Regions from separate parts of the Tropicimonas sp. TH_r6 genome, predicted to be linked through region 1. Evidence: riboswitches for the same ligand, from Rfam matches in the RefSeq annotation. Region 1 holds a riboswitch; each other region holds the start of a gene.
The links. Region 1 has a riboswitch for cobalamin ahead of cobW (cobalamin biosynthesis protein CobW). Riboswitches for the same ligand answer to the same signal wherever they lie in the genome.
Positions count from the first base shown of each region.

Region 2: another riboswitch for cobalamin. It lies ahead of R3X27_RS10290 (DUF4198 domain-containing protein); the one in region 1 lies ahead of cobW (cobalamin biosynthesis protein CobW).
Region 3: another riboswitch for cobalamin. It lies ahead of bluB (5,6-dimethylbenzimidazole synthase); the one in region 1 lies ahead of cobW (cobalamin biosynthesis protein CobW).

Region 1 covers NZ_JAWMPX010000017.1:49,749-57,736, reverse strand. The annotation lists partial or broken gene cobN (cobaltochelatase subunit CobN) at 1-3,108, opposite strand, end outside; gene R3X27_RS16150 (GNAT family N-acetyltransferase) at 3,109-3,564, opposite strand; gene cobW (cobalamin biosynthesis protein CobW) at 3,561-4,640, opposite strand; cobalamin riboswitch at 4,746-4,942, opposite strand; gene R3X27_RS16140 (cobalt-precorrin-6A reductase) at 4,936-5,700, opposite strand; gene R3X27_RS16135 (cobalt-precorrin-5B (C(1))-methyltransferase) at 5,697-6,785, opposite strand; gene cobA (uroporphyrinogen-III C-methyltransferase) at 6,885-7,745, shown strand; gene R3X27_RS16125 (cobyrinate a,c-diamide synthase) at 7,742-7,988, shown strand, end outside.
Region 2 covers NZ_JAWMPX010000008.1:111,646-119,633, forward strand. The annotation lists gene cbiE (precorrin-6y C5,15-methyltransferase (decarboxylating) subunit CbiE) at 1-541, opposite strand, end outside; gene R3X27_RS10270 (precorrin-8X methylmutase) at 538-1,179, opposite strand; gene R3X27_RS10275 (sirohydrochlorin chelatase) at 1,176-2,303, opposite strand; gene R3X27_RS10280 (GNAT family N-acetyltransferase) at 2,679-3,125, opposite strand; gene R3X27_RS10285 (GNAT family protein) at 3,176-3,766, opposite strand; cobalamin riboswitch at 4,227-4,443, shown strand; gene R3X27_RS10290 (DUF4198 domain-containing protein) at 4,580-5,371, shown strand; gene cbiM (cobalt transporter CbiM) at 5,384-6,001, shown strand; gene R3X27_RS10300 (cobalt ABC transporter permease) at 5,998-6,687, shown strand; gene cbiQ (cobalt ECF transporter T component CbiQ) at 6,684-7,478, shown strand; gene R3X27_RS10310 (ABC transporter ATP-binding protein) at 7,465-7,988, shown strand, end outside.
Region 3 covers NZ_JAWMPX010000019.1:4,230-12,217, forward strand. The annotation lists gene R3X27_RS17010 (arylsulfatase) at 1-2,315, shown strand, start outside; gene bluB (5,6-dimethylbenzimidazole synthase) at 2,406-3,086, opposite strand; cobalamin riboswitch at 3,137-3,317, opposite strand; gene R3X27_RS17020 (cytochrome c biogenesis CcdA family protein) at 3,366-4,118, opposite strand; gene R3X27_RS17025 (sulfurtransferase TusA family protein) at 4,248-4,478, shown strand; gene R3X27_RS17030 (fumarylacetoacetate hydrolase family protein) at 4,500-5,336, shown strand; gene R3X27_RS17035 (pyridoxal phosphate-dependent aminotransferase) at 5,359-6,531, shown strand; gene acnA (aconitate hydratase AcnA) at 6,664-7,988, opposite strand, start outside.

The DNA of each region.
Region 1 (7,988 bases):
AGCTTCTCGTCGATCATTGCCTGCAGGCCCGCGCCGTAAGCCCCCGGCTTGGAGCCGAAGACACGGAAGCTCGCGCGGGCTTCCCCGATTTCCGTCGCCTCGGACCTGTAGCGTGCAGCGGCCGGGTTGTCGGCCTCCGCTTCGTCCAGCTCCATGACCGCCCGCGCGGCCGAAGCCACGAGGTCGATCTGCGCCGGGAAAGCGTCGCGGAAGAAGCCCGAGACCCGCAGGGTCACGTCCACCCGAGGTCGCCCGAGGGCGGTGGCGGGAATGATCTCGAACCCGGTCACCCGGCCCGACATCTCGTCCCATTTCGGCTTCACGCCCATCAGGGCCAGGGCTTGCGCGATGTCATCCCCGCCCGTGCGCATATTCGCGGTGCCCCAGGCCGTCAGCGCCATGGCGCGCGGCCAGTCACCATGCTCTTGCAGATGCCGGTCGATCAGCAGGGATGCGGATTTCCAGCCCAACGTCCAGGCGGCACGCGTCGGGATGGCCCTGCTGTCGACGGAGAAGAAATTGCGCCCGGTCGGCAGGACGTCCAGACGCCCGCGCGTCGGCGCTCCAGAGGGGCCAGGGGGCACATATCGCCCGTCCAGCGCGGCAAGGATGCCCTCCAGCTCGGACTTCCCGGTTCCGGAAACCACGCCGCGCAACCACGCCTGGATGCCGTCCAGCACCGCCGCCGAATGCGGCCCCGGCGCCTCGGAAATCTCCCCGCCGACCAGAGCGGCGGCAAAGAGTTCCAGACGTTCTACGCTGTCACCAGCGGTCCGCCGTGTCGCCTGCGTCAGCAGGCGGCACCACCAAATCCGACAGTCCGGCTGGGCGCGGTCCATTCCATGACGCGGCCATGTCGCAATTCAGCGGATCGAACTGCATTCCGAAATCGGCCGCCAGCGCGCGCAGGAGAGAGGCGTCCCGCTCCGTGCCGTCACCGCGCGGCACACGGGTCAGCGCAACGAGCAGATCTGTTGCCAAACGACCCTGCGGCGCCTGTCCGAAGATATGCAGCCCGTCGCGGATCTGGCTTTCCTTCAACTCGCAGAGATAGGCGTCGAGTTTCTGCAGGCGGCTATCGGAATCGTCGCCCAAGGCAACGCCTGCATCCACGCCCAAGCCCGTTGCTTCCATCAGCGACAGGATCTCGTCGCGCAAGTAGGAGATCCGGCGGGGGTCCACGCCAGCGGCCTGGTAATACTCGTCCACCAGCGCTTCGAGGTCGCGCAGCGGCCCATAGGTCTCGGCGCGTGTCAGCGGCGGTGTCAGGTGATCCACGATCACCGCCTGGGAGCGGCGCTTCGCCTGTGTCCCCTCGCCGGGGTCGTTGACGATGAACGGGTAGACATGCGGCACCGGCCCGAGTGCCACTTCCGGGAAGCATGCCTCCGACAGCGCCACCGCCTTGCCGGGCAGCCATTCAAGGTTGCCATGCTTGCCCATATGGACGATGGCATCGCAGCCAAAAGCCTCGCGGCACCAGATATAGAAGGCGAGGTAGTTATGCGGCGGCACGAGGTCCGGTGCGTGATAGGTCTCTTCGGGGTCGATATTGTAGCCCCGTGCGGGCTGGATGCCGACCAGCAGATTGCCATAGCGCAGGATCGACAGCGCGAAACCCTCGCCGTCGAGGAAGGGGTCGTTCTCCGGCGCGCCCCAGCGATCCTCCATCGCCTGGCGGGTTTCCAGCGGCAACCCGTCATAGGCTGTGCGGTAGGCGTCCAGTGACAACCGTTCGCCGCCCTGACGTGTCGCGCGGTCGGTCAGCCAATTGGTCGGACCGGCGAGGATCTGTTCCATCAGCGCGGCCGAATCCGCCGGCGCATCCTCGACCGCGTAGCCCTCTGCTTTCAAAGCCTCGAGTACCGTTACCGTCGAAGCCGGCGTGTCCAGCCCGACGCCATTGGCCAGTCGGCCATCCTTGTTGGGGTAATTTGCCAGAACCAGTGCCACGCGCCGCTCGCCCGGCGATTTGCGTCGCAACCGCGCCCAATTCGCCGCCAGATCGGCCACGAACTGCACCCGGTCGCCGCGCGCACGGTAGGAGGCGATGGCGCATTCCGTCGCTTCATCGAAATAGGCTTGGCTTTTGAAAGAGATCGCGCGGGTCAGGATGCGCCCATCGACCTCCGGCAGCGCCACGTTCATTGCGATGTCGCGCGCCGCAAGCCCGCGCTCGGCTTCTTCCCAGGCCTCTTCCGAGCCGCCTGACAGCACAACCTGCAGGACCGGTGCGCCCGGCGCATCCAGCACGGTTGCCGGCCGCTCACCCTTCCACTGCGCAGGATCGGGCGAGGAGACGGCAAAGCTCGTCGCGTTCAGCACCACATCCGGCGCATGCTCGGCAAAGATGCGCTCCAGCGTCGAGATCGAGACCGGGTCTTTCAGTGAGGCCACGAAGACCGGCAGCGGGTTCAACCCACGCCTGAGCAGCGCCTTCACCAGTTGGTTGATCGGGTGCAGCCCCGCCCCTTGCAGCAACGCACGGTAAAAGGAAATCGCGACGACCGGCGCGCCTTCTGTCCAGTGTTGGCGCAGGACATCGAGATCCGCCCGCGCCTCGCCCGGCCAGTACAGGCCGGCGCGCAGAAGCGGTTCGGCCTCGGAGGGGCGCTCGCCCTTCTCAAGCATGTGGGAGGCGAGTTGCAACAGATGGGCGGCGTTCTGCGGCCCGCCTTCGATGCAATAGGCCCAGAGCGCCTGCCAGTCCCGTGTCGAAACAGTGGAGAGCGAAAGCAATTCCTCATCCGGCTTGTCATCGCCCGGCAACAGCGCCAGCGGCACGCCAGCCGCCCGCAGCCGTGCCGCGAGTTGCTCAACCGCATACGTCCAGTATGCCGCTCCGCCCAGAACCCGCACGATGACCAGCTTCGAGCGCTCGGCCGTGTCGCCGATATATTTGTCGACCGAGAATGGATGCGAAAGCCAGCCGAGATTGGCCAGTCGCAGGCTCGGCGCGGCCTCGCCCAGTCCTTGTCGCGCCTCCGAGAGCGCGGCCAGTTCCGTGTCCGCCGCCGAGAGGAAGATCACATCGGCGGGCGTCTGGCCGGGATCGACCGGTTCGCTGCCATCCGAAACCTGGCCGGGCGTGGCCGCGAGCAGATGCATTCAGAGCGCCTTTTCCATGAAGATCGAATGCGGGCTGTCGGGATATTCTCCGAACCGTTCGCAATTGCTGAAGCCATGGCGGCGATAGAGCCTGTGCGCGTGTTCCAGCGTGTTGCCGCTCTCGAGCTTGAGCATCCCGAGATTCCGCTCCTGCGCCACGTCAGTTGCATGATCGACAAGGGCGTCACCGATTCCCATGCCGCGCGCATCCGGGTTGACGAACATCGATTTCAGCTCGCCATAGCCTTTCCGCTCGGCCAGGGCGATGCAGCCGAGACTCCGGCCGCCCCGCTCGGCAACAAAGAAATGGATCCCCGGCATGCAGAGCCCGTCAATCGACAGGTAGTGGTTGGAATCGCCGGGGAACATCGAGTCCAGCAACCCGTGGCTGGCCTGAAGCAGCCCCGTTGCGCCGGCCTCGCGCGGATTGGCGCGGCGGATGGTAAACTCGCTCATGCCGCGAGGGCCTTTTCGATGGCGAGACGGTCGAGCCCGGCCTGTCCGATCACCACGAGCCGTGTCTCGCGGGTCTCTTCGGCGGCAAAGGGGCGGTCGAAATAGCTGTCGATGCGCGGGCCGACAGCCTGGACCGTCAGCCGCATCGGCTTTCCGGAGACGGCCGCGAACCCTTTCAGACGCAGGATGTCATGGGTTCGGATCACCTCGGCCACCTGCTCGGCGAAGGCCGCCGGGTCGGCGATCTCGGGACGGGTGACGACGAAGCTTTCGAACTCGTCATGTCCATGGGCGTGCTCGTGATCATGATCGTCGTGATCATCATGGTCGTCATCATCGTCATGGTGGTGATGGTGATGGACCTCGTGACGGCCCGCCATGTCCTCCTCGGCGCCCATGCCGAGCCCCAGAAGCACCGCCGAATCGACAACGCCCATCTCCGAATGCAGCACCGAGACGCCCTTGCGGACCTCGCCGCGCAGCTTCTCGGTGAGCATGCCGGCTGCCGCGCTTCCCAGCAGGTCGGCCTTGTTGACAACAACCATATCGGCGCAGGCAAGTTGGTCTTCGAAGAGTTCCGAGAGCGGGGTCTCGTGGTCGATCGTGTCATCGGCCTCGCGCTGGGCATCGACCGCCGCTTCGTTGGCGGCAAACCGGCCCTCGGACAGCGCCGGGCCGTCGACCACGGCCACCACGCCGTCAACGGTCACGCGGGTGCGGATATCGGGCCAGTTGAAGGCTCGGACCAGCGGCTGCGGGAGGGCAAGGCCGGAGGTCTCGATGACGATATGGTCGGGAGCCTCGCCACGGTCGATAAGCTTTTGAATCGCGGGGAGGAAATCTTCGGCCACGGTGCAGCAGATGCAGCCATTGGACAGCTCGACCACGTCCTCATCCTTGCAGCCCTCAATGCCGCAGCCCTTGAGGATCTCGCCATCGACGCCGAGATCGCCGAACTCGTTGATGATGAGCGCGATGCGCTTGCCATTCGCGTTTTCGACCAGATGCCGGATCAGCGTCGTCTTGCCGGCGCCGAGAAAGCCGGTCACGACCGTTGCGGGGATCTTCTGTGCCATCGATCTGGCTCCTCAAGCGTTGTTCCCGGGTGCGAATCTTTGCGGGGGGCAGCGGACGCCCGGATTGCCCGGAGCACCCCGCCCGAGCCATATCCCGCACCGGCCTGAAGCCGGCAGTCACGAGGCAGGTCTCCTGGCTCGCGGGTCTCGGCCCACACCCGCCTTCCCGGCTCTCACCAGTGGCGCGGGGTGCCGGCTCGCCGCGTACAGTCGCGGGGGCGGCCGCGTTTCGCCCCCTCGGGGCAGCGCGTTCCCTCTTGGCCCGGAGCGGATCTCCGGGAACCTCGTGGGGCGGTTATGGGGTCCGGTCCGAAGCCGTGTCAAGCGCGAGCAGGTTTGCGATGGCTGCAAGCGCGGTAGCGCTGTCATGGATGGTGTGCCCATCTGGCGGGAGTGCAGGGCGGTCGATCATCAGGACCGGGATACGACAGGCGACGGCGGCGTCGAGCTTGGCCCGTCCCGCGCCGCCGGAGTTCTTGCTGACCAAGTGGGTGATGGCGTGAGTCTCGATAAAGGCGCGTTCCTGCGCCTCGCTGAAGGGCGGTCGGGCGAGGATCTGGTCGACATGTGGCGGCAGATCCTTCAACGGCTCGATGGCGCGCAACAAGAGCGTGACGTCAGGCCGCGAGCCGAGTGCCGGTGCGGAGCCGGAACCCGTCGTCAGAAAGGCGCGCGCGCCGCGTGGCAGCGCCGTGATTGCGGCCTCCAGACTTGGGACGTGCTGCCAGTCTTCGTGTGGACCGGCTGTCCAGCCCGGGCGCTCCATCCGCAGGAGCGGGATGCTGGCATGGCTGGCGGCCAGCGCCGCATTGGCCGAGATCCTGGCGGCGAAGGGGTGAGTCGCATCGACCAGCAGGGAGACGCCTTCGTCTCGCAGCCAGGCGGCCAGCGCGTCCGCCCCTCCGAAGCCGCCAAGGCGCAGCTGGCCGGGATAGGCGGCCGGGGCCCGGGTCCTGCCGGCGAGGGACACCGTCAGGCGCAGGGGATGTCGAGACAGCGCGTTGGCGAGATCGCGCGCCTCCGACGTGCCGCCAAGCAGCAGGAGATGCGCATTGTTCACGGCGCCCGCGCTCCGTCGGCATCGGCCAGGGCGACGAGGGCACCGGCGCGGTCGATCATCAGGATGTCGACCGTGATATCGGCTTTCGACACCACCGCCTGCGCTCTGTTCCGTGCGGCTTCTGCGATGGCACAGGCCAGCGGCGCGCCGACAATGCCGAGCGCCTGGTTGGCGGTGTTGCACCCCGCGATTTCGGCTCTGTCCGCGCCAAGTGTTGCCGCAAGATCGGCCAGCGCCTCGAAATCGACTTGCGAGCGGGCGGAATGCAGATCCATCGCACCCTGCGCCAGCTTGGTCAGCTTACCGAAGCCGCCGGCGATAGTGACGCGCGGGGCAGGGTGTCGGGCGAGGTATTTCAGCATTCCGCCTGCGAAATCGCCCATGTCGAGCATGGCGTGGTCGGGCAGGCCGAAGCGTGCCTGCGCAACCTTCTCGGATGTGGCGCCCGTGGAGCCGCAGACATGGGGCAACCCGGCGGCGCGGGCAACATCGATGCCGCGATGGATCGAAGCGATCCAGGCCGCACAGGAGAAGGGGCGGACAATGCCGGTCGTTCCGAGAATCGAGAGCCCGCCAAGGATGCCGAGGCGCGGGTTCCAGGTCTTCTCCGCGATGGCGGCACCGTCCGGAATGCTGACCTCGATGTCGAAATCGCAGGGAATCGCGGCGGCTGCACAGAGATCGCCAAGCGCGCGGGTCATCATTTCGCGCGGGACAGGGTTGATCGCCGCTTCGCCCGGCGGGATCGGCAGGCCGGGGCGGGTCACTGTGCCGACGCCCTCGCCGGCAATAAACCGCAGGCCATCTCCCGACGCGCCCGCCCGCACGGTCACAGTGATCTGTGCGCCATGGGTCACGTCCGGGTCGTCCCCCGCATCCTTGATGACCGAAGCCCGCGCCCAGCCTTCGCCCGACTCGGCGGCCACCAACGCGAAAAACGCCGTTTGGCCCCGGGGCAGCGTGATTTCGACCGGATCGACCCATTCGCCCGTCACCAACGCGCCGGCGGCGGCGGCGGCGGCGGCCGTGGCACAGGCGCCAGTGGTGTAGCCGGTGCGGAGGGGGCCTGTCGGTTTCCTGCTCATGGAGCGAGGTATAGCCGGATTGCGACATGTCGCGACAGGGCGAAAGAAGGACGCCCGTGGATCTCGCCATTGCCGCTGCGCAGCGATAAGGTGCGCGCCATGACGAATGAGACCGCTATCACGCTTCCCGATCACGATTGGCCCGAATTCCCGCCGGGCCTTGTCTGGCTTGTTGGTGCGGGGCCGGGCGAGCCTGGCCTGTTGACGCTGCAGGCGCTGTACGCGCTGCGCGAAGCGGATGTGATCGTGCATGACGCGCTGGTTGACCCGCGGATCCTCGAATGGCGCCGCCCGGAGACGGAGATGGAATATGCCGGCAAGCGCGGCGGCAAGCCTTCGGCCAAGCAGCGCGATATTTCGCTGCGGCTGATCGAGCTGTCGCGGGCCGGCAAGAAGGTGCTGCGGCTCAAGGGCGGCGATCCCTTCGTTTTCGGGCGTGGCGGCGAGGAAGCGCAGACGCTGGTGCAGGCCGGCGTGCCGATCCGCGTGACGCCGGGCATCTCGGCGGGCATTGGCGGGCTGGCCTTTGCCGGCATCCCCGTGACCCATCGGGACGTCAATCAGGCGGTGACTTTTCTGACTGGACATGACCAGTCCGGCGCGACGCCTTCGGCCATCGACTGGCCTTCCATCGCCAGGGGCAGCCAGGTGATCGTGATCTATATGGCGATGAAACATCTGAAGCAGATCACCGGAAATCTTCTTGGTGCCGGGCGCGCGGCCGACGAGCCTGTCGCCATTGTCTCCAATGCGACTCGTCCGGAGATGCGCGTACTGGAAACGACGCTGGGCAAGGCTGCGGCCGATGCACAGGACCATGGCATGGAGGCGCCGGCGATTGTCTGCGTCGGTCGTGTGGTGGCGCTGCGTCAGGTGATCGACTGGGCCGGGCAGCTGCGCGGCGAGCCGGTGCGGGATCTCGATCCGCTCGGAACCGGAGGGACCCGGCAAGTCTCATGAGCGCGCGCGGCTTCGTGATCGCCGCGCCAACCTCGGGCGCTGGCAAGACAACGGTGACGCTTGGCTTGCTCCGGGCGCTGAAGCGGCGCGGCATTGACGTGCGCGCGGCCAAGAGCGGCCCGGACTATATCGACCCAGCCTTTCACGAAGCCGCCTGCGGCGCGCCATCGGTCAATCTCGATGCCTGGTCGATGCCGCCGGAAGCGCTGCGGGCGCGGGCATCCGCGCAGGGGGGCGAGCTGC
Region 2 (7,988 bases), on a different contig from region 1:
GCGGCCCGCCCATCGCGCCGAGCACGGTCAGGCGGCTGGAACCAAGCCCCGCTTCGGTCAGCAGTTCGGCGATCCTGGCGGGCGTGCCGCCATCGGCGGTCAGAACCAGCAGGCGTTGGCCATGGGCGAAGAACGGGATGGCCTGTTCGGCGGGGCGTCCGTGGACGGTCAGCGTCTCGACATCGGCCAGCGACCATTTCATCCGCACGGCGGCGAGCTGAAAAGCGGAAAGCTGCGGGTGGAAGAGCACTGCGTCCGGGCCAAAGCGGCGCAGGAAGAGCGCGCCGGCGGAATACCAGAGCGGGTCCCCGGTTACCAGCACGGCGACCTTGCGGCCGCACAGCCGCTCCAGTTCTTCGGCCAGTTCGCGGAAGGGCGAGGGCCATTCGAGCCGCTCTGCCGCCAGATGCGGGACCAGCGACTGGTGCCGCGCGCCGCCGACGACGATCTCCGCCGCCTCCAGCCGGGCCCGGGCCGAGGGGGCGAGCCCCTCCCAGCCATCCTCGCCTATGCCGATCACGTCGAGCCAGGGCGCAGTCATGTTCCGTCTCCCGTCAGACCGAGGGTCAGCGCATTTACCGCCGCCGCCGCCATGGCGGAGCCGCCGCGCCGGCCCAGGACCGTGGCGAAGGGCACGCCGTGATCGATCTCGGCCAGCGCCTGCTTGCTCTCCGCCGCGCCGACGAAGCCGACGGGGAAGCCGAGGATCACGGCCGGTTTCGGCCAGCCCTCTTCGAGACGCTCCAGCAGGTGGAAAAGCGCCGTGGGCGCGTTGCCGATGGCAACGATGCTGCCTTCGATGCGTTCGCCCCAAAGCTCGACCGCCGCCGCCGAGCGGGTCGTGCCCAGCAGTTTTGCAAGGTCGGGCACGGTGGGGTCGTTCAGTGTCACAACCGGGGCCGTGCCGTCCGGCAAGGCGCGCGCGATGATGCCGCGCGCGACCATCTCGCTGTCGCAGAAGATCGGCGCGCCCCCCGCGAGGGCCGCGCGCCCGGCCTCGACCGCGCCCCGGGTGACGCGCAGGTCTTCGACCACATCGACCATGCCGCAGGCATGGATCAGCCGGATGGCCATTTTCCGCGCCGTCAGAGGCAACGCGGAGAGATCGGCCTCGGCCTCGATGGTCGCGAAGCTCTGGGCGTAGATCGCCTTCGGATCGCGCTCGTACTCCAGGGTCATTCGTCCTTCAGGTGCTTGCGCACGCTTTCCGGGCCCATCGGGTGATCGGCATGGGGATAGGCCGGGTGGCTGTGGCCGTGGTCATGCGAATGTCCGTGATCATGGTGGTGGTGATGTCCGTGGCCATGGTCATGATCATGGCTGTGCCCGTGATCGTGGTGATGACCGGCATCGAGCCGGCAGGCGCCGGTGCAGAACGTGTCGCAAAGCTGGCAATCCTCGACATTGGAGCCCGGAGCGCTCGCCCCTTGCCCCTCGACATGGTGGTGATGGCTCTCCTGCGGGGCGCCAACCTCGGCTTCAAAGCCGAGCACCTGCGTGCGGTATTTGCACAGCCCGCAATTCATGTCGTTCTTGCCCTCGAGGATCTCGGTGATCCGTTCGGCGAAGGTCTCCAGCACCAACGGGTGGTCGTTGAGGTAGTCAGCCTTGATCCACTGGGCTTCGGGATGGGCCTCGGCGACCATGTCCGTGAAGCCGTAGATCCGGTCGATCAGGACACCGGTGAAGAGGAAATAGGGAAAGACGATATAGCGCTTGAAGCCGAGCTTGGCGGCCTGTTCCAGCGCCGGCTCGACCAACGGGAAGGTGACGCCGGAATAGCCGACCTCGCACCAGCCGAAGCCCATGCCTTCCCAGAGCATCCGGGCAATCTTGGAGACATTGGCATTGGCATCCGGATCGGACGCGCCCCGACCGATCACGACAAGGCAGGTCTCGTGCAGCGGCACCTCACCTTGCTCTTTGTTGGCCTTGGCGACGGCGGTTTCCACACGCTCGGCGGCGGCGGCGATCATCTTCGCATCGACGCCGAGATCGCGGCCGTAATCGACCTGGATCCCGTGCTCTGCGCCATAGGCGTTGAGCACCGAGGGGATATCGTTCTTGGCATGCATGGCGGCGAAGAGCATGCCCGGCACGGCAAGGATACGGTCGCAACCGGCTTCCCGCAGGTTGTCCAGACCGACGCGGATCACCGGGTTGGCGAATTCGAGATAGCCGTAATCGACCATCCAGTCCTGCGGCAGCAACGCGGGGAGTTTCTCGGCCAGCACCGCGAACTGATCCACGGCGGCCTGGGAGCGCGAGCCATGCCCGCACAGCATCACACCGATCTTGCTCATGCGCGGGTCTCCCCGAGGCGGGTTTTGCGGAAAACGTACATGGCCTGGCTCCTTCGCTTGCCCTGCCGGGGCAATACGGGGCCAGTGCGGGGGCTGCAAGCGCCCGCCATGACGACGATCAGTCGCTCCCCCGGTTTGGGTCGGAGCTTCCTCTCTCCCGTTCAGCCTTCCGGCATCGTCTGCGGGAGACGTATCAGCAGGCAGGCAGGGTCGCAAGACAGAGTGGCGAGGATGGCGCAGCCAGAATGTCCCGAAAACCCGCTTTGCCGACCTAACAGCGACTCGATTGCGCAGGCAAAGAGTAGCTCAAAGGATAATGGTGGTTCCGTTTGGAGCCTTGCCTTTCTATCGAAGGATGGCCCTGGGTCCTCAGAGTCAGGCACCCGGCATGGCTAATTTGCGGTTCATCTGGCCAGAGGGCTCGTGCATCTCGTCTTCGACAAACTCAAATCCGTACCGTTCATAGAATGGACGCCCAATGGCGTTGTTGCGAAACACCTCGACTCTCAACGGGCCTTTGAGGGCGACTGCGTGGTCGACCATAGCGCGGCCAAGCCCCTTGCCGTGCTTCGACGGGTCCAGGAACAAGCCGCCGATCTGGTTTCCCAGTAGCGCAATGAACCCGATGATCGCTCCATCTTCCTCCAAGACGAAGGTTTCGGTCATCGGCATGTAGATGTCCCGGATCTCTTGTTCGGATTGCGCGACAAAGCTTTCGCTCAGAAATGGGTGAGCAACCGCATTGGCGCGTTTCCAGACGGCCATCACAGCTTCAAGATCGTCTGTTCTATACGCTCGGATCGCTTCGTGGATGTCGTTCATGACCAAATCTCCTTCGTGTCGCTTGGCATCCCTCGGCTTGACGCACTGCGTCAGCCCGATTGGCTTTCCAGCCGCCATGTCAGGTTTGCCTTCACAGTCGGCCATTCGCTTGCGATGATCGAGTAGACGGCCGTGTCGCGGATCGAACCATTGGCCATGATCATGTTGGAGCGCAATATACCGTCAAGCTTCGCCCCCAAACGCTCGATGGCACGCCGACTTTGGACGTTCACGAAATGGGTTCGAAACTCGACACAGATACAGTCCAGTGTCTCGAACGCGTGCTGCAACAACAGCAACTTGCATTCGGTGTTGAGCGGCGTTCTCTGGACGGATCTCCGGTACCATGTCGATCCTATTTCAACGCGCCGATTGGGGGCGTCGATGTTCATGTAGGTCGTCATTCCGACAGCCTTGCCGGTCGATGTGTCGATCACGGCAAAGGGCACCATGGTCTTGAGCGCCAACCGCCGATCTATTTCGGCTTCCATTCCCGCAGCATCTGGGACCGTGGTGTACCACAACCGATGCAACTCACCGTCAGCGGTCGCCTCGGCGAGATCGGCACGGTGTGTCTGCGACAATGGAACCAGCGAAACAAATGTCCCGTCGGTGGAAAAAGGTTCAGGCCAAACGCTCATGCACATCTCCAACACTCGATCGACACGGATTCAGACTCCAGAATCCGAAGCCAGGCAAGTTGGGTTTTGAAACGGCTTGCCGAGCCTCCATAACTTCGAGCACCTCGCTGCGGTTCGCCACGTCTTTCTTGAACCTTCTGTACAGGGCGATGCTCGCGTCCGTCTCCAACTCGGCATTTTGTCAGGCCGTACGCTTCCGTGAAAGCCCGCCATGCGCGGTCAGCGGACCTTGCGGCAGCATCATGATTGGTCGACAGTGAACGGCATCTGTCGAAAGCGATCAGAGGACGGTTTTTCTTCGTCGAGGATGTCGCTGCTCTCCTGACGGGCTTCTCTATGCCCCGTACCCCGATATCTTGCGTTCCGAAGTCGGCGCAACCAAACTGATCGGCTCGGCGCTGACTGTCTTCGTGCAGCCGCTCATCACATATGCCCGATTGACAAAGCTTGCCCTCTGCGCCCACAAGGACGCATCTTCGGTTCCCCGGACGGAGTCAAGCGCCAGGGGACGTAATAGGGAACACGGTGCGGCGTACCCATCAGGGACCAAAACCGTGGCTGCCCCCGCAACTGTAAGCGGTGAGTGCGGTCGAACAAGCCACTGGGGAAATCCCCGGGAAGGCCGGCCAAGCTGAGACCCGCGAGCCAGGAGACCTGCCGAGGAGACCTGTGGGCACGCCCGCAGGGCATTCCACCGGACGCCGGGGTGAGCGTCTGGCGCGAAGCGGTCCTGGTGCAGTCCACCCTCTTCGAGCCAAAACCCCGTCCGTCCTTTCAGATCCGCCGCATTGCGGCATTTTGAGAGGCGACGTTATGTACGTACGTAACTTCCTGCTGGCAAGTTTCGCCAGCCTTGGCTTGGCAACCGTCGCTTCGGCGCATTTCCAACTTGCCTACACGGTTGACACGATGATCGAGCGGCCCGGTGATGTTCCGGTCAAGCTGATCTTCTGGCATCCTTTCGAGAACGGTCATGTGATGGACATGGGCGAACCGCTCGAATTCTACGCCGTGCATCGCGGCGAGAAGATCGACCTTATGGAGACATTGTCTCCCATGACGTTCAAAGGGGCGAGCAACGAAGCCGCGGCCTTTGACGCCTCCGTTCCGGTCAAGCGTTCGGGCGATTACGTGCTCGTGCTGGTTCCCTCGCCCTATTACGAAGAGAGCGAGGACATCTATATCCAGCAGATCACCAAGGCCTATTTGAACCGCAACACCATGCCCACAGATTGGGACAAGCCGCAGGGGCTCGCCACAGAGATCCTGCCGCTGAACAAGCCGACCAATGTGCTGGCCGGCTCCAGCTTCACCGGTCGGGTGCTTTCGGAGGGCAAGCCTGTCGCTGGCGCGGAGATCGAGGTTGAGTTCATGGCCGCCGAGCCGGATATGGAGGCCAACGTCCCAGGTGAAATGACTGCGCAGCCGACGCCAGCCGGCGCCATCGTCGCCCTGTCGGACGAGACCGGCTATTTCACTTTCGGCATTCCGAAAGCCGGATACTGGGGTTTCGCGGCGCTCGGAGCCGGGCCCGAGACCGAGTATGAGGGCAAGGAACTGAGCCAGGATGCGGTGATCTGGATCCGCGCCTGGGACATCGAGTGAGGAGCGGCGCCCGTGCATATCGTTGACGGAGCCCTGTCCAACCCTGTCGTGATCGGCGGTGCTGTGCTCGCCATCGGCGGTCTGGCGCAGGGCCTGCGCCACCTGCCGATGGAGAAAATCCCCGCGGCCGGTGTTCTTTCGGCCACGTTTTTCGTGGCCTCGCTGATCCATGTGCCGATTGGGCCGTCCTCGGTGCACCTGATCATGAATGGTCTTGCTGGGCTCGTGCTCGGCTGGGCCGCCTTTCCGGCGCTGTTTGTCGGGTTGCTGCTACAAGCGGTGTTTTTTGGCTTCGGCGGGCTGACTGTGCTTGGCGTCAACACGCTGGTCATCGCCGCGCCCGCAGTGATGGTCGGGCTGCTGCTCGGGCCGCGCGTACAGGCGGGCAGCCAGAGATCCGCCGCGGTCTGGGCCGCGATTGGCGGCGGTGCTGCCATTGCCCTGACAACCGCTTTCGTTGCGGCTGCCCTTGCGCTGACCGGCGACGAGTTTCTTCCCGCCGCTAAACTGGTCTTCGTGGCGCATATCCCGGTCATGGTCGTCGAGGCTTTGCTGACCGGAGCCGCCGTCTATCTCGCCAAGCAGGTCAAGCCTGAGCTGTTCGACAACCTGCAGGAAGTTCCCCAATGATCCGTACCCTGTTTCTTGCGGTGGCCATCGCGGCGGCGCCGCTTCCGGCGCTGGCCCACAAGGTCATCATGGGAGTCTTTGCCTCGGGCGATCAGATCGAGGGCGAGCTGGGCTTCTCCGGAGGCGACGCGCCTGCGGGGCAGCTGGTCGAGGTGTTCGACGGCGACGGCAACAAGCTCGGCGAGGCGGTGACCGATGTTGACGGCTTCTTCCTGTTCACGCCCGAGCAGGCCGTGATCCATGTCTTCAAGGCAGATATGGGCGCTGGGCATGTGGCCGAGGTCGAGATGGCGGCCGAGGAAGTGACCGAGATCGTCGCCAAGGGGGCGGGCGCGACGCCCGGCGCTGCGGCGACCATCGGATGGTCGGGCAATGAGGGCAATGTGCAGCCACTTGTTCCTGCCGCTGGAGGCACATCGACGGAAACGCCGGCAATCCCAACCGACCCGACAGAGGCGATACCGGCCGTCATTCCCCAGGTCACCGTCGCGTCTCTGACATCTGAGGAGGTCGAGGCAATTGCCAAGGCCGTCCGGGACGAGATGCGCCCGCTGCGAAAGTCCATCGATTCCTACAAGGAAAAGAACGATCTTCAGACGATCCTCGGCGGGATTGGCTATATCGTCGGGGTGTTCGGCGTCGGCTTCTACATCGCGGCGCGCCGCAAGCTGAAAGGCACCGCATGAGCCCTGTCATCTCCACCCTCGACAAGCCGCTGACCGCAACCGGCGCCAACCGCCAGTTGAGCTGGCTCGGCCGGATCGACCCGCGCGCGCGGATCGTCGCGGCGGCGGCGTTCGCGGTGGTCGTGGTCGCCTGCGAGAGCTTCCTCGCGCTCGGCGCGGCCGTCGGCGTAGCATTTGCATTGCTCTCGGTTTCGCGGCTACCGGCGGTGCGAACGATGAAACGCGTTGCTGCGATGGACAGTTTCATCCTCTTCATCCTGGCGCTTCTGCCATTCACGGTCCCGGGCGAGCCGATCTTCACGCTCTGGGGCTTTCCGGCCTCCTGGGAAGGGCTGTGGCAGGCCATCGAGATTGCGCTCAAGGCCAATGCCATCGTGCTTGCGTTGATGGCGCTGGTTTCGACCATGGAGCCGGTGACGCTCGGGCACGCGCTGCACTCGCTGAAGGTGCCAGAGGCGCTGGTGCATCTTCTGATGTTCACGGTGCGCTATATCGACGTGCTGCGGGAGGAATACCTCCGCCTGCGCCAGGCGATGAAAGCGCGCGGTTTCCGCCCCGGCACGAACTGGCACTCCTATCGCAGCTTCGGCTTCCTCGTCGGCATGATGCTGGTGCGCTCGCTGGAGCGCTCGGAGCGCATCCTCGGCGCAATGAAATGCCGCGGCTTCACCGGGCGCATCCCGCTCCTGGGCCGAATGGCCTGGCGCCCTGCGGATGCGGTTTTTGTGGCCGGTTTCGCATTGATGCTGGTCGGGTTGGCAGCAATGGAGCTGTCCAATGGCGCTGCTTGAACTCACGGGGATCCATTTCGCCTACCCACATCACGCGCCTGTCCTGAACGGGGCATCGTTGGCGCTGGAGTCGGGCGAGCGGCTCTGCATCACAGGCCATAACGGCGCCGGCAAATCGACACTGCTTCGCATTGCGGTGGGGTTGCTCAAACCCTCGTCGGGGCGGGTCCTGGCCTTTGGCCAGGAGCGCCGGGTCGAGGCGGATTTCCACGATGTGCGACGCCGGGCGGGCTTCGTCTTCCAGGACCCGGATGACCAGCTTTTCTGTCCCACCGTGGCGGAGGATATCGCCTTCGGTCCGCTCAATCTCGGAGCCAACCGGGGTGAGGCAATGGAGATTGTCGACAGGACATTGGGGCAACTCGGGTTGATGCATTTGCGCGACCGGATCACCCACAAGCTGTCGGGGGGCGAGAAGCGGCTGGTGACGCTGGCGACGGTGCTGGCGATGGAACCGGAACTGCTGCTGCTCGACGAGCCAACCAACGCGCTGGACGAGGAGAACGAGGC
Region 3 (7,988 bases), on a different contig from region 1:
CGGCGGCGGCGTGCCTCTGCGCCATGACCGCGGCTGCGGAGCCGGAAATAGATCGCTCGGTTCTTCCGATCGCAGCGCCGCCGGTGCAGTCCTTCGATGCGCTTGATGCGCGAAATGTCGAGGCGCCGCCGCTCTTTCGCGTCTCCGCGCCGGAAAACGCCCCCAATGTGGTCATTGTCCTGGTGGATGATCTCGGCTTTGCCGGCACGTCCGCGTTTGGCGGGCCCGTCCCGACGCCGGAATTCGACGCGCTTGCCGCCGAGGGGGTGGCCTTCACCAATTTCCACACCACCTCCGTCTGCTCTCCGACCCGCGCCGCTCTGAAAAGCGGGCGAAACCATCACGTCAACAACATGGCCGGTGTGACCGAGAGCGCGACCTCCTTTCCCGGCGATACCGGGATGATCCCGGACACGGTGGCGCCACTGGCCGAGATCCTCCGCCTCAACGGCTACAGCACAGCCGCCTTTGGCAAATGGCATGAAACAGCGGCCTGGGAGGTCAGCGTCGCGGGGCCGCATGACCGCTGGCCAACCCGGCAGGGTTTCGACAAGTTCTATGGTTTCATCGGTGGACAGACCAACCAATGGGCGCCGTCGATCTATGACGGGGTGAGCCCGGTCACGTTGCCCGCCGACCCGGACTATCATTTCCTTCCCGACATGACCGACAAGGCGGTTGACTGGATCAAGTTCCAGAAAGCGCTGACCCCGGACAAGCCCTTCTTCGTCTATTTCGCGCCCGGCGCGACCCATGCACCGCATCACGTACCGCAGGATCTGAGCGCGCAATGGAAGGGGCGGTTCGACCAGGGCTGGGACACGTTGCGCGAGGAGATCCTCTCCCGTCAGGTTGCCACGGGGATTGCCCCCGAAGGCACCGTGCTTCCGCCAAAGCCCGAGGCCATCCCCGACTGGGACAGCCTGAGCGAGGATGAGAAGACGCTCTTCACGCGGCAGGTGGAGGTATTCGCGGCCTTTATCGAGATGACGGATCGTGAGATCGGCCGGGTGATCGATGCGGTCGAGGAAACGGGTCAACTCGACAATACGCTGATATTCTTCGTCTTTGGCGACAATGGCACGAGCGCCGAAGGCGGGCGCAACGGTCTTTTCAACGAGATGACCTATTTCAACGGCGCCGAGCTGAGTGTCCAGGACATGCTGGAATATCACGACGTCTGGGGCGGTCCGGAGACCTTCAACCACATGGCCGCCGGTTGGGCCGTGGCTTTCGACACACCTTACAAATGGGTCAAGCAGGTCGGCTCGGATTTCGGCGGAACCAAGGTCGGGATGGCTGTCCACTGGCCCGAGGGCTTCGCGGCGCGGGGCGAGCTGCGTGATCAGTTCACCCATGTGATCGACGTGGTTCCGACCGTCCTCGAAGCGATTGGCCTTCCGGAGCCGCGCATGGTGAACGGTGTGCCGCAAGTTCCGATCCAGGGCACCAGCATGATCTATGCCTTTGACGATGCCGACGTGCCGGAGCGCCACACCACGCAGTATTTCGAGATGTTCGCCAACCGCGCGATCTATCGCGATGGCTGGCTGGCCCGCACGATCCACAAGGCGCCTTGGGAGGCAAAACCGCGCGCCGCGCTGACGGACGACGCTTGGGAACTCTTCGATACGAAGAGTGATTTCAGCCTCTCGCAGGACCTGTCCGAGGCGCATCCCGAGAAGCTCGCGGAGCTCAAGACCATCTTCATGATCGAAGCCGGACGCAACCACGTGCTGCCGATCGACGATCGTGTCCTTGAGCGCATGAACCCGGCCATTGCCGGACGGCCGGACCTGATGGCGGGGCGAACCTCGCTCACGCTGGCCGAGGGCATGACCGGGATGACCGAGAATGTCTTCCTGAACGTCAAGAACCGGTCCAAGACGATCACCGCCTCGGTCGAGGTGCCCGCGGATGGAGGTCATGGCACGATCATCGCCCAGGCCGGTCGTTTCGGCGGGTGGTCGCTCTACGTGAAGGACGGGGTGCCGGCCTACACGTACAATTTCCTTGGCCTGACGACCTATACGGTTGCCGCGACGGACCCGCTGCCCGGAGGGACACATGAGATCCGCTTCGAGTTCGACTATGACGGGGGCGGTCTGGGCAAGGGTGGGGACGCCACGCTTATCGTGAACGGTGAGACGGTCGCCACTGGCCGGATCGAGCGCACCCAGCCGATGATTTTCTCCGCTGAGGAAACCGCTGATGTCGGCATCGACCTGGCCACGCCGGTGGTCGAGGAGATCGGCGCGGAAGAAGTTTCGCGCTTCACCGGCACTGTGGAAAGCGTGACCGTGGACATCCGGTAGAGCCGAACCCGGAGGCCGCGTCTGCGGTGCTCCGGGACCGACATTGTCACGGGTGCTGGGTCGGGAAGGGGCGCAGCACGTGCGGCGGCGTCAGGCCCGGTTGCCCCAGCGATCCGCGAAGACAAGCTCCTCAAGCGGCAGCCGCTTCTGCCAGCCGATGCTCTCCAGCTCCGGGCGCTCATGCAGCTCCGTCACATGCCCGAGGCAGAGATAGGCCACCGGTACGACGCTCTCCGGAAGTCCGAGGATCTCGCGCAGTTCGTCCGTCTCGATGATGCTCACCCAGCCGACTCCGATCCCCTCGGCCCGTGCCGCCAGCCAGAGATTCTGCACCGCGCAGACGGAGGAATAGAGATCCATGTTCAGGTCATGCGTGCGCCCGAGCACGACCCGACCACCGCGCGAGCGGTCGCAGGTGATGCAGAGATTGACCGGCGCCTCGACGATCCCCTGCAACTTGAGCGCTGAGTAGAGGTTGCGCTTCTCCTCCGGGAACATTTCCCGCGCCTCCGCATTGGCCCGCTCGAAACCGGCGCTGATGCGCGCCTTGACCGTCTCGGAGCGGATCACGAGGAAATTCCATGGTTGCATGAAGCCGACCGACGGCGCGTGATGCGCGGCCGTCAACAGTCGTTCCAGCACGGCATCGTCGATCGGCGCCGGCGTGAACTGGCTGCGCACGTCGCGACGCGAATAGATCGCCCGATAGACGGCGGCGCGTTCTTCGTCGGAAAAGGGCCCGGCGGGCCCGAGCGTGGACTCTTGCTGCATGACAAATCCCCTGTCGCGGCAAATTGGCGACCCGTCCGCCGTCCGCGCGGAAAGGGTCCATCTCGTCTGGCCGGTCTTCTGACTTGGTTTCTCCCGGAGCGGCGCCTTCCCGGCGCGCGCCAGTGGCCATTGCCGCCCCGTCCACCTCACAGCGTTGGGCACGTGGCGGAATCGCACCGCCTTCCCGATTCTCCCGGAAGGGTCCCGGGCACCAGACGGTGTGAGAGCTAGGCGAGGGCAGGGAGAGAGGCAATGGGCGGGTTGTCCCACCCGAGGGCCTCAGCCGAGCATGGCGAGCGCTGGGAAGGTCTCCAGCAACCAATAGGAGAACTGGCTGAAGCCGCCGGTGAGCATCAGCAGGCCGATGGTCCAGAGGAGCAGCCCCATCACCCGTTCGATCTGCGCCATATGCCGCTTCATCCAGCCCATCAGCCCACTCAAAGAGGGGAAAAACGCAGCGACCAACAGGAAGGGAATGCCAAGTCCGGCGGCATAGACCGCCAGCAGCAGCGTGCCGCGGGCGATGCTGGCCTCGGAGGCGGCCAGCGACAGGATGGCGCCGAGCTGCGGGCCGATACAGGGCGTCCAGCCGAAGGCGAAAGCCAGCCCGAGAATATAGGCGCCAAAGGCCGAGCCGCCGCGGTCGCCAGCATCGAGCCGGGCCTCGCGTTCGAGGAAGGGGATGCGAATGATGCCAAGGAAATGCAGCCCGAAAACCATGACAAGAACGCCGGCCAGGCTGTTGAAAACCTGTTGGTTTTGTAGAAAGAAGGCGCCAAAGGCGGAAGCTGTGAACCCGAGGAACAGGAACACCGTCGACAGGCCCATCACGAAGAACAGCGCTGTCAGGATGACCCGCTGCCGGCCCGTGCGCCCTTCCGACATATCCGTCATCGAGATCCCGCCCATATAGGCCAGATAGGGCGGCACGATGGGCAGCACGCAGGGGCTCAGAAACGAGATCAACCCCGCGACAAGCGCGATGGCCATGGCCGGCAGAAGCGCGGCGTCGATGATTTCAAATCCGAACATTGGATCTCCTCTCCGATCTGCTCTATCGGCTTGACGCGCGCGCGTCACGGGGGAACGGGGTCACATTGGCGTGGCCGTTGCCGAGATGTCCTGTGGACGCCGCGCAAATCTACGCCTAGAGATCGGGATATGACCGATCCGACCCAGCTCGACGCGCGTGGCCTGCTCTGCCCGCTGCCCGTTCTCAAGGCCCGCAAGGCGTTGAAACCCTTGCCGGAGGGGGCCGAGCTGCTGGTTTTGGCCGACGACCCGGCCGCCGTGATCGATGTCCCGCATTTCTGCACCGAGGCCGGCCACACGCTGCTGGACCAGTCGGAGAACGGGGCGCATCTGGAATTCCGCATACGCAAGGGCGGCTGATCCGCCCGGGAGGAGAAACGCATGAAACTCTGTCGCATCCGCACCGCGTCGGGCACGATCCCGGCCATGATCGACGCTGAAGGCAACCCGCGCAGCCTCGACGGCAAGCTCGAGGACCTGACCGCCGCCAGCCTCGCCGAACTCGACGCGCTCGCCGCGCTGGACCCGTCCACACTGCCCGCGCTGGAGAGCCCGGATTACGCCCCGATCCTCGGCGATATCGGCCGCATCTTCTGTATCGGGTTGAACTATTCCGACCACGCCGCCGAGGCCGGGCTCGACGCGCCGGAGCAGCCGATCCTCTTCATGAAGGTCTGCCCGCCCACCGGCGCCAACGACCCCGTCACCCTGCCCAAGGGTTCGGAGAAATCCGACTGGGAGGTCGAGCTTGGCGTGGTGATCGGCAAGAGGACGCAGCATGTCTCGGTTGAAGAGGCGTTGGACAGCGTCGCCGGCTATTGCGTCGTCAATGACCTGTCCGAGCGTGCTTTCCAGATCGAGCGTGGCGGGCAGTGGGTCAAGGGCAAGTCCAGCGACGGTTTCGGCCCGGTCGGTCCCTGGCTCGTCACAGCCAACGAGGTGCCGGATCCGCAGGATCTCGACATGTTCCTCGATGTGAATGGCGCGCGCTGCCAGACCGGCAACACGTCGAAGATGATCTTCACGGTCGCCGAGATCATCAGCCATCTGAGCGAATTCATCACCCTGCAACCGGGCGACGTGATCTCCACCGGCACGCCCCCGGGCGTCGGCATGGGCATGAAACCGCAGAAATTCCTCCGCGACGGCGACGAGATGCATCTCGGCATTGCCGGGCTCGGCGAGCAACGCCAGCAGGTGAAAGCCTGGGGCGCCTGAACCCCGCCGAAAGGACAAGCTTATGAAGACAATCGCAGGCTTCGACCGTATCGGCGAAGAAAACGCCTTCGCCGTGCTCGCCCGTGCCGGGGAACTTGCCGCCACTGGCAAGGACATCATCAATCTCGGCATTGGTCAGCCGGATTTCCCGACCCCACCCAATATCGTCGAGGCCGCGATCAAGGCGCTGCGCGACGGCCAACACGGCTACACGCCGGCCACCGGTATCCTGCCTCTGCGCGAGGCTGTCGCCGCCGACCTGCACCGTCGTTTCAATGCGGAGGTCAATCCGGACAATGTGATCGTCGTGCCGGGCGGCAAGGTGACGATGTTCTCCGCCATCCTCATGTTCGGTGAACCCGGCGCGGATATCCTCTATCCCGATCCCGGCTTCCCGATCTATCGCTCGATGATCGAGTTCACCGGCGCGCGGCCCGTCCCGGTGCCGATCCGCGAGGAGAACGGGTTCGGTTTCTCGGCAGAGGAGACCCTCTCGCTGATCACGCCGGAAACCCGCCTGCTGATCGTCAACTCGCCGGCCAATCCCTGTGGCGGTGTCACGCCGAAGGCAGAGGTAGACAAGCTCGTTGCCGGCCTCGCCGCGCACCCGCATGTCGCCATCCTGTCGGACGAGATCTATGACCAGATGCTCTATGACGGCGAGAAACATGTCACCCTGCTGGACTATCCGGAGATCCGCGACCGGCTGATCCTGCTCAATGGCTGGTCCAAGACCTATGCCATGACCGGCTGGCGGCTGGGCTATTCGGTCTGGCCGGACGGGCTCTATGACAAGGTGCGCAAGCTGGCGGTCAATGCCTGGTCCTGCGTCAACGCGCCGGCGCAATTCGCCGCTCTCGAAGCGCTGACCGGTCCGCAGGACGCAGTGGGCGAGATGCTGGCCGAGTTCGACATCCGCCGCCGTCTCGTGGTCGATGGGCTGAACGCGCTTCCCGGCGTGAGCTGCATCACCCCCAAGGGCGCGTTCTATGCCTTCCCCAATGTCAGCGAGACTGGCTGGAAGGCAAAACCGCTCGCCTCGGCGCTGCTGGAGGAGATGGGCGTGGCGACAATCGGCGGGCCTGATTTCGGCATCCTCGGCGAAGGCTATATCCGGCTGAGCTATGCCAATTCGGCCGAGAATATCTCCCGCGCGCTCGAGCGGATGGACGGGTTCCTGTCGCGTACCGGCTGACCCGATCGGCGTCTGCTGAGAAGAATACGACAACACCACATGAAGACGCCGCGCCAAGGTATTGGCGCGGCGTCTTTTACTTCGAAATAGAGCGGGGACGGAAAGCCCGCCCCGCACTGGTCCGGTCGCGGATCAGCCTGCGGCCTTGGCAAGGTTGCGCAGCACGTAATGGAGCACGCCGCCGTTCTCGACGTATTCGATCTCCACCGCGGTATCGATCCGGCATTTCAGCGTGATTTGCTTCACCGAGCCATCCGGTGAAGTGATGGTGCAGGGCACGTCCTGCAAGGGCTGGATGCTGTCCAGGCCAGAGATAGAGACCGTCTCGTCGCCAGTCAGACCGAGCGTCTTGCGGGTGTCGGCGCCGGTGAACTCGAAGGGGATGACGCCCATGCCGACAAGGTTCGAACGGTGGATGCGCTCGAAGCTCTCGGCGATGACCGCCTTGACCCCCAGCAGGTTGGTGCCTTTGGCCGCCCAGTCCCGCGAGGACCCGGCACCATATTGCTCGCCGCCGAAGATCACCAGCGGCGTCCCGGCCTCCTGATAGGCCATGGACGCGTCATAGATCGACGTGGTCTCGCCATCGGGGCCCTTGGTGTAGCCACCTTCGATCCCGTCCAGCATCTCGTTCCGGATGCGGATATTGGCGAAAGTGCCGCGCATCATGATTTCGTGATTGCCGCGGCGCGAGCCGTAGGAGTTGAACTCCCGCGGGGCGACCTGACGCTCGGTGAGATACCGGCCGGCGGGCGTGTCCTGCTTGAAGGAGCCAGCGGGCGAGATGTGGTCGGTGGTGATCATGTCGCCGAGAACTGCCAGCACCCTGGCATTCTCGATATTCGTGATCACGCCCGGCTCCATGCCCATTCCGCGGAAATAGGGCGGTTTCTGGATATAGGTCGAGTTGGACGGCCAGTCATAGGTTTCGGCGTCGGTGATTTCCACACCCCGCCACTTCTCGTCGCCCTTGAACACGTCCGAGTATTTCTTGAGGAAGGCCTCGCGGGTGACGGTCTTGTGGACCAGATCGGCGATCTCCTTGTTGGTCGGCCAGATATCCTTGAGGAACACGTCATTGCCGTCCGTGTCCTGGCCGAGCGGCTCGGTTGCCAGGTCGATATTCATGTCACCGGCCAGCGCATAGGCGACAACCAGCGGCGGCGAGGCCAGGTAGTTGGCGCGCACATCCGGGCTGATGCGGCCCTCGAAGTTCCGGTTGCCCGAGAGCACGGCGGTGGCCACGAGGTCGCCCTCGCTGATCGCCTTCGAGATCTCCGGCTGGAGCGGACCCGAATTGCCGATGCAGGTGGTGCAGCCATAGCCGACCAGGTTGAAGCCAACCGCGTCGAGATCTTCCTGCAAGCCGGCGGCCTCCAGATACTCGGTCACCACCTGTGACCCCGGCGCGAGGGAGGTTTTCACCCAGGGCTTGCGGTTCAGGCCAAGCGCACGCG